2 regions of the Nonomuraea sp. bgisy101 genome follow, and region 2 is predicted to be linked to the other one. Evidence: predicted binding sites of a transcription regulator. Region 2 holds the regulator's gene; the other holds the start of a gene.
What was found. The regulator HrcA, encoded in region 2, represses chaperone genes, less so after heat shock. The targets are predictions, from matches to a motif close to TTGGCACTCTCNNNNNGAGAGTGCCAA.
Positions count from the first base shown of each region.

Region 1 (3,407 bases), on a different contig from region 2:
CCGTCCTGAGGAAGGAGGTCCAGGTCGTCGGCCGTCCACCCGCCCTCCGGCGGCAACGGCCAGTTGGCGAGGACGTGGCGCACGTCATCCATCGTGCTGGTCACGTCACGCATCGTAGCGTCATCCTCGCCGCCGCTTCTGGTCATCACATGCTCCAGTGTTCCCCGATTCGCGGCTCTGTGTCGTCGAGGGACAGGAGAAGTTTGCTGAGGAGCTCGCCGAAGGCGGACTGCTCGTCGGGTGAGAGGCCCGACAGCAGTGCCCGCTCGGTGGCGGCGCGGCCGTCCGCGAGGGCGGAGACCTGGCGGCGTCCCTCGTCGGTCAGTGTGACGATGATCATGCGGCGGTTGCCGGGGGCGGTCTCGCGGGTCACGAGGTCCTTGGCGACCAGCCGGTCGATGCGGTTGGTCGCGGCGCCGGGGCTGAGCAGCAGGGCGTTGGACAGGTCTGTCATGCAGGAGTAGCCGCCGACCTGGTACAGCGTGGCCAGCACGTCGTACTCCCACGACTCCAGCTCGTGGCCGCTGAAGTAGTCCTTCAGTCCGCGTTCGAGCAGCCGGGAGACGCGGATCGCGCGGCAGGTCACGCGGGCGGTCTCGCCGTCGTGGTCGGGGAGGGTGTCCAGCGCGTCTTCCATGCGGGGAATTCTACCAAACGCTTCGAGATTGAAGTCTTCGACCTTGCGTGTTAGTGTCCACGCAAGATTTCAATGTCGAAGTTTTTGAGGTGGAACATGAAGGTTCTGGTGCTGGGCGCGACGGGGTACATCGGCGGCGCCGTTGTGGAACGGCTGGTCGAGCGCGGCCACGACGTGGCGGTCCTGGTACGGCAACCGCGCACGATCGACGGTGTCGAGGACGTCCGCACGGGCGACCTGGCCGACCTCGCCTCGGTGAAGGCCGCCGTCACCGAGGACATCGAGGTGATCGTCCACGCGGCGGTGCTCACCGGGGACAGGGCCCACGACCTGGCGACCGTCGAGGCCCTGGGCAAGCCGGTCGTCTACGTCAGCGGCGTATGGGTGCTCGGCCCGACGGGGGACGGCCACGAGGAGAGCCCCGTGAACCCGATCGCGATCGTCGGCTACCGGCCGGAGATCGAGCAGGCCGTGCTCGGCAGGGGCGGGATCGTGATCAGGCCCGGCGTGGTTCACGGGCGGGGCGCGGGCATCGTCTCGATCCTGGTCGGGCAGGCGGCCGAGCGCGGGGTCGGGGTCTATGTGGAGGGCGAGAACAAGGCTCCGACGTGGACGTTCGTGCACGTGGACGACCTGGCCGACCTCATCGTGACCGCCGTGGAGAAGGGGCGGCCCGGAGCGGTCTACCACGGGATCGCCGAGGAGGCGGTGTCCGTGGCCGAGGTGGCGAAGGCCGCGGCCAAGGTGGCGGGGGTGCGGGAGGGCGCCGAGCCGTGGCCCGTGGAGCAGGCGGCCGAGGTGTTCGGCGGGCCGTTCGCGGACGCTCTCGCGCTCAGCCAGCGGGCGGGCGCGCGCCGTACCAAGGAGGAACTGGGGTGGGAGCCGGGCCGTCCCGGCGCTCTCGCCGAGTTGGTCGAGGGCTCCTACAGATCCGCTCTGAGCTGAGCCGCGCGGTTCGTGTTGACGGGCAAGGCCTGCTTGCATACTGTTTCGTGTTGGCACTCTCCTACTGAGAGTGCCAACGTGCGACGAGGCAGGTCTGACACCCGCGACGGCAGGCCCAGCTGGTCGCCTCTTCTAGATCAACCAAATCTGAAGGGGAGGTCCGATCGTGACGACCGCCACTAAGGTTCCCGTTAAGCCGCTCGGCGACCGCATTGTGGTCCAGCCGCTTGAGGCCGAGCAGACCACCGCTTCCGGCCTGGTCATCCCGGACACCGCCAAGGAGAAGCCGCAGGAGGGCAAAGTCCTCGCGGTGGGCCCCGGCAACTGGGACGAGGACGGCGACAAGCGGATTCCGCTCGATGTCAGCGAGGGCGACATCGTCCTCTACAGCAAGTACGGCGGCACCGAGGTCAAGTACGGCGGCGAGGAGTACCTCGTGCTCTCCGCCCGTGACGTTCTCGCCATCATCGAGAAGTAAGCCGTGAGAAAGCCCCGGGCCGCCAGTGCCCGGGGCTTTCTACGCTGAGAGGACTTTTCATGCCGAAGATCCTGGAGTTCGAAGAGGACGCGCGGCGCGCGCTCGAGCGCGGCGTCAACGCCCTCGCGGACGCAGTGAAGGTGACCCTCGGCCCGCGCGGCCGCAACGTGGTCATCGACAAGAAGTTCGGTGCGCCGACGATCACCAACGACGGTGTCACCATCGCCCGCGAGGTCGAGCTCGAGGCGCCCTACGAGAACCTCGGCGCCCAGCTCGCCAAGGAAGTGGCGACCAAGACGAACGACATCGCAGGTGACGGCACCACCACCGCGACCGTTCTCGCCCAGGCGATGGTCCGCGAGGGTCTGCGCAACGTGGCCGCGGGCGCTTCCCCGCTGTCGCTCAAGCGCGGCATCGACCAGGCCGCCAAGGCCGTCAGCGAGAAGCTGCTGGCCACCGCGCGCCCCGTCGAGGACAAGAAGGAGATCGCCAATGTCGCGACGATCTCCGCTCAGGACGCCAGGATCGGCGAGCTGATCGCCGAGGCGTTCGACAAGGTGGGCAAGGACGGTGTCATCACCGTCGAAGAGTCCAACGCCATGGGCATGGAGCTCGAGTTCACCGAGGGCATGCAGTTCGACAAGGGCTACCTGTCGGCCTACATGGTCACCGACCCCGAGCGCATGGAGGCGGTCCTCGAGGACCCCTACATCCTCATCCACCAGGGCAAGATCGCGTCCATCACGGACTTCCTGCCGCTGCTGGAGAAGGTCGCCCAGACCAAGAAGCAGCTGCTGGTCATCGCCGAGGACGTCGAGGGCGAGGCCCTGGCCGTCCTGGTGACCAACAAGATCCGCGGCACGTTCACCTCGGTGGCCGTCAAGGCCCCCGGCTTCGGTGACCGCCGCAAGGCCATGCTGCAGGACATCGCGATCCTGACCAACGGCCAGGTCGTCAGCGAGGAGATCGGCCTCAAGCTCGACCAGGTCGGTCTCGAGGTGCTCGGCAGCGCCCGCCGCGTCGTCGTCACCAAGGACGCCACCACGATCGTGGACGGCGCCGGCGACGCGCAGGCGATCGAGGACCGCGTCAAGGAGATCAAGCTCGCCATCGAGCAGTCCGACTCCGACTGGGACCGCGAGAAGCTCCAGGAGCGCCTCGCGAAGCTGTCCGGCGGCGTCTGCGTGCTGCGCGTCGGCGCGGCCACCGAGGTGGAGCTCAAGGAGAAGAAGCACCGCCTCGAGGACGCGATCTCCGCGACCCGCGCCGCGATCGAGGAGGGCATCGTCTCCGGCGGTGGCTCCGCGCTGATCCACGTCGCCAAGGACCTCGACGACCTCGGCCTGT
Region 1 covers NZ_JBYITD010000002.1:68,593-71,999, forward strand. The annotation lists gene AC3EO4_RS03935 (Uma2 family endonuclease) at 1-113, opposite strand, end outside; gene AC3EO4_RS03940 (MarR family winged helix-turn-helix transcriptional regulator) at 146-637, opposite strand; gene AC3EO4_RS03945 (NAD-dependent epimerase/dehydratase family protein) at 734-1,582, shown strand; gene groES (co-chaperone GroES) at 1,749-2,060, shown strand; gene groL (chaperonin GroEL) at 2,120-3,407, shown strand, end outside.
Region 1: a site for HrcA is predicted at 1,633-1,659, ahead of groES (co-chaperone GroES). Genes of this name have one in related genera too.

Region 2 (3,407 bases):
TGCCGAAGCGGTCCTCGAGCGTGACGGCCTCCTTGTCGCAGGCCACCACCGCGCCGCAGAACCCGCTGTCGGCGTCCTCCACGACCAGGTCGCGTTCGGCCGGCACGGCCGGGATCTTCCCCTTGCCCGGGCGCCGCCAGTTCCCCGCAAGAACGTCACGCTCGTACATGGGGGGACCGTAGCAAATCGCCGTTCCTGCGCGCGTTGCTCCTGCGGACGAGGATCGCGATCGTCATGATGATCGCGAACAGGATGCCCGCTCCCGGCACGGCCAGCAGCACGAGGACGCTGCCGGCGATCTCACCCATCGCCGCGGTGAGCAGGCGGCCGACACCGAAGCGCGCCTCGGCGTCCTCCTCGGCGCTGCAGTAGACCTCGTACTCGCCCTTCTCCGGCACGTCGATGACGTGGACGAGCTCCCACTCGTTGACGGTCTGCGTTCCGTTGGGCTCCGACAGGCCGCCCCCGTCGATCTCGCACGAGAAGCGGACGGGCCGCCTGCTCGACAGGTAGAGCCCCGGCTCGTCGGCGGGGTCGATCGTCACCGTGACGGGTTCGCCAGGGGCGAAGGACCTGGCGGGGACCAGCTCTTTCAGGGTGGAGTCGAGGTCCGAGGCGAACCCGACGACACCGCTGACCGCCGTCAGTAACGCCACCGTCCAGACGACCGCGATCCACCAGGCACGCGGCCTGATCTGCCCCGGGGCAGGAGGTGGAACGTAGGCGCCGTACCTCGGGTCCTGCCGGTACGGCGGTGGAACGTCGGTCATGACCACTATTGTCGACCTGCGGCTTGCAGTCAGCTTGACTAGGTGTGTTATCGCACCCTGTGGGCGAGAGCCGTACACTTGGCACTCGGGAACACAGAGTGCTAGACCTGTCGTTTCCTTTACAGGCAGGGAGGTGAGCACGTGCTCGATGATCGAAAGCTTGCGGTGCTCCGCGCCATTGTCGAGGACTACGTGTCCACCAACGAACCGGTGGGCTCCAAGGCGCTGGCCGAGCGCCACAACCTGAACGTCTCTCCGGCCACGGTCAGGAACGACATGGCCGCGCTGGAGGAGCAGGGCTACATCGCCCAGCCCCACACCAGCGCGGGACGGGTGCCGACGGACAAGGGCTACCGGCTCTTCGTCGACAAGCTCTCGCAGATCAAACCACTGTCGGGCGCCGAGCGCAGGGCGATCGAGACGTTCCTTGCGGGCGCGGTCGACCTCGACGACGTGGTCACCCGCACGGTCAGACTGCTGGCGCAGCTGACCAGGCAGGTCGCGGTGGTGCAGTACCCGACGCTCTCCCAGTCGACGGTTCGTCACCTGGAGTTGGTGCCGCTGACCGACAGGCGGGTGATGTTCGTGCTGATCACGAACACCGGCCGGGTCGAGCAGCGTGTCATCGAGCTGCCGGAGACGATCGAGGAGTCGAGGGTCGCGCACCTGCGCGCGGTGCTCAACGCGTGCCTCGACGGCTGCGGGCTCAACCAGGTGCCCGAGCAGGTCTCGGACCTGCCCGAGCGGCTGCCCGTAGAGGACCGGCCCGCCGCGGCGACGATCCTCTCGGTGCTGCTGGAGACCCTCGTCGAGCGCCACGACGAGAAGATCGTCTTCGCCGGCGCGGCCAACCTGGCGGGCGCCGACTTCACCACGGGTCTGCGCGACGTGCTCGAGGCGCTGGAGGAGCAGGTCGTGCTGATGCGCCTGCTGGGCGAGACCTCCGACATGCCGACCACGCTCACCGTCAGGATCGGCTCGGAAAACCCCTACACAGGACTGCGTGGCACCTCCCTCGTCGCCACAGGGTACGGTTCGGGGGCTCGCCTCGGCGTGCTCGGTCCCACCCGGATGGACTACCCCGTGACGATGGGCGCTGTGCGCGCGGTGGCACGCTACGTCAGCCAGATCCTGGCTGCTTCATAAGAGGTCGATAAGTGGCAAACGACTACTACGGCACCCTCGGGGTACGCCGTGACGCCAGTCAGGACGAGATCAAGAAGGCCTATCGTCGGCTGGCTCGCGAGCTTCACCCCGACGTGAACCCCGATCCTGCGACCCAGGAGCGCTTCAAGGAGATCACGCAGGCCTACGAGGTCCTGTCCGATCCCAACAAGCGGCAGATGTACGACCTGGGCGCCGACCCGTTCGCGGGCGCGGGTGCGGGCGCCGGAGCCGGCGGATTCGGAGCCGGTTTCCCCTTCAGCGACATCATGGACGCCTTCTTCGGCGGGGCGGGCGGCAGCCGTGGCCCCCGCTCCCGTGCCAGGAGAGGACGCAACGCCACGATCAGGGTCGAGCTCGACCTGCGCGAGGCGGCGTTCGGCACCACCAGGGAGCTCAACGTCGACACGGCCGTGCTGTGCGAGGTCTGCTCGGGTTCGGGCGCCGCGCCGGGCACGCATCCCGACACCTGCGACATGTGCCAGGGGCGCGGCGAGATCTCCCAGGTCACCAGGTCCTTCCTGGGCCAGGTCATGACCTCGAGGCCGTGCCCCCAGTGCGGCGGCTTCGGCTCGATCATCAGGCACCCCTGCCAGGAGTGCTCGGGCGACGGCAGGGTCCGCACCCGCCGTACGATCAAGGTCCGCATCCCCGCGGGCGTCGAGGACGGCACCCACATCCAGCTGGCGGGCGAGGGCGAGGTCGGCCCCGGCGGCGGCCCTCCCGGAGACCTGTTCCTGGAGATCGTCGAGAAGCCGCACGAGATCTTCGAGCGGCGTGGCGACGACCTCCACTGCACGGTCCAGATCCCGATGACCGCCGCGGCGCTCGGCACGTCGCTGACCGTCGAGACCCTCGACGGCGCGGAGGAGATCGACGTCCGGCCGGGCACCCAGTCGGGCCAGGTCATCACGATGTACGGCAGGGGCGTCCAGCGTCTCAGCGAGACCGGCCGCGGCGACCTGCTGATCCACGTCAACGTGGAGACCCCCCTCCGCCTCGACCAGGCGCAGGAGGACCTGCTGCGGGAGCTGTCCAAGCTGCGCGGCGAGGAACGCCCGCCGGGCAAGTTCGCTCCAGGCCAGCAAGGCTTCTTCTCCCGCCTCAGGGACGCCTTCAACGGCCGCTGACCCTCTTCTCCTGTACGGCAGGCCGGTCCGGCCCCACCGCGGTCACGTGGCCGGGGCCCGTCCATCACGCGACTCCAGCGGGACTCCGGCCGGCCGCCGTCACATCGCCCGCCCAAGGGGGAGCCTGCTGTGACCGTGCCCTTGTTCCTCGCCGACGCCGCGGACCTCGGCCGTGCCGAGTTCGTGCTCGGCGGCGCCGAGGGCCGCCACGCCGCGGCCGTGCGGCGCATCCGTCAAGGTGAGCGGATCGACCTGACCGACGGCGCTGGGCTGGGCGCCGAGTGCGTGGCCAGGGAGGTGCTCAAGGATTCCCTGCGCGTGGAGGTCCTGCGCCGTTTCGAGG
Region 2 covers NZ_JBYITD010000014.1:4,584-7,990, forward strand. The annotation lists gene AC3EO4_RS25655 (DUF3097 domain-containing protein) at 1-169, opposite strand, end outside; gene AC3EO4_RS25660 (hypothetical protein) at 156-770, opposite strand; gene hrcA (heat-inducible transcriptional repressor HrcA) at 912-1,916, shown strand; gene dnaJ (molecular chaperone DnaJ) at 1,928-3,064, shown strand; gene AC3EO4_RS25675 (16S rRNA (uracil(1498)-N(3))-methyltransferase) at 3,194-3,407, shown strand, end outside.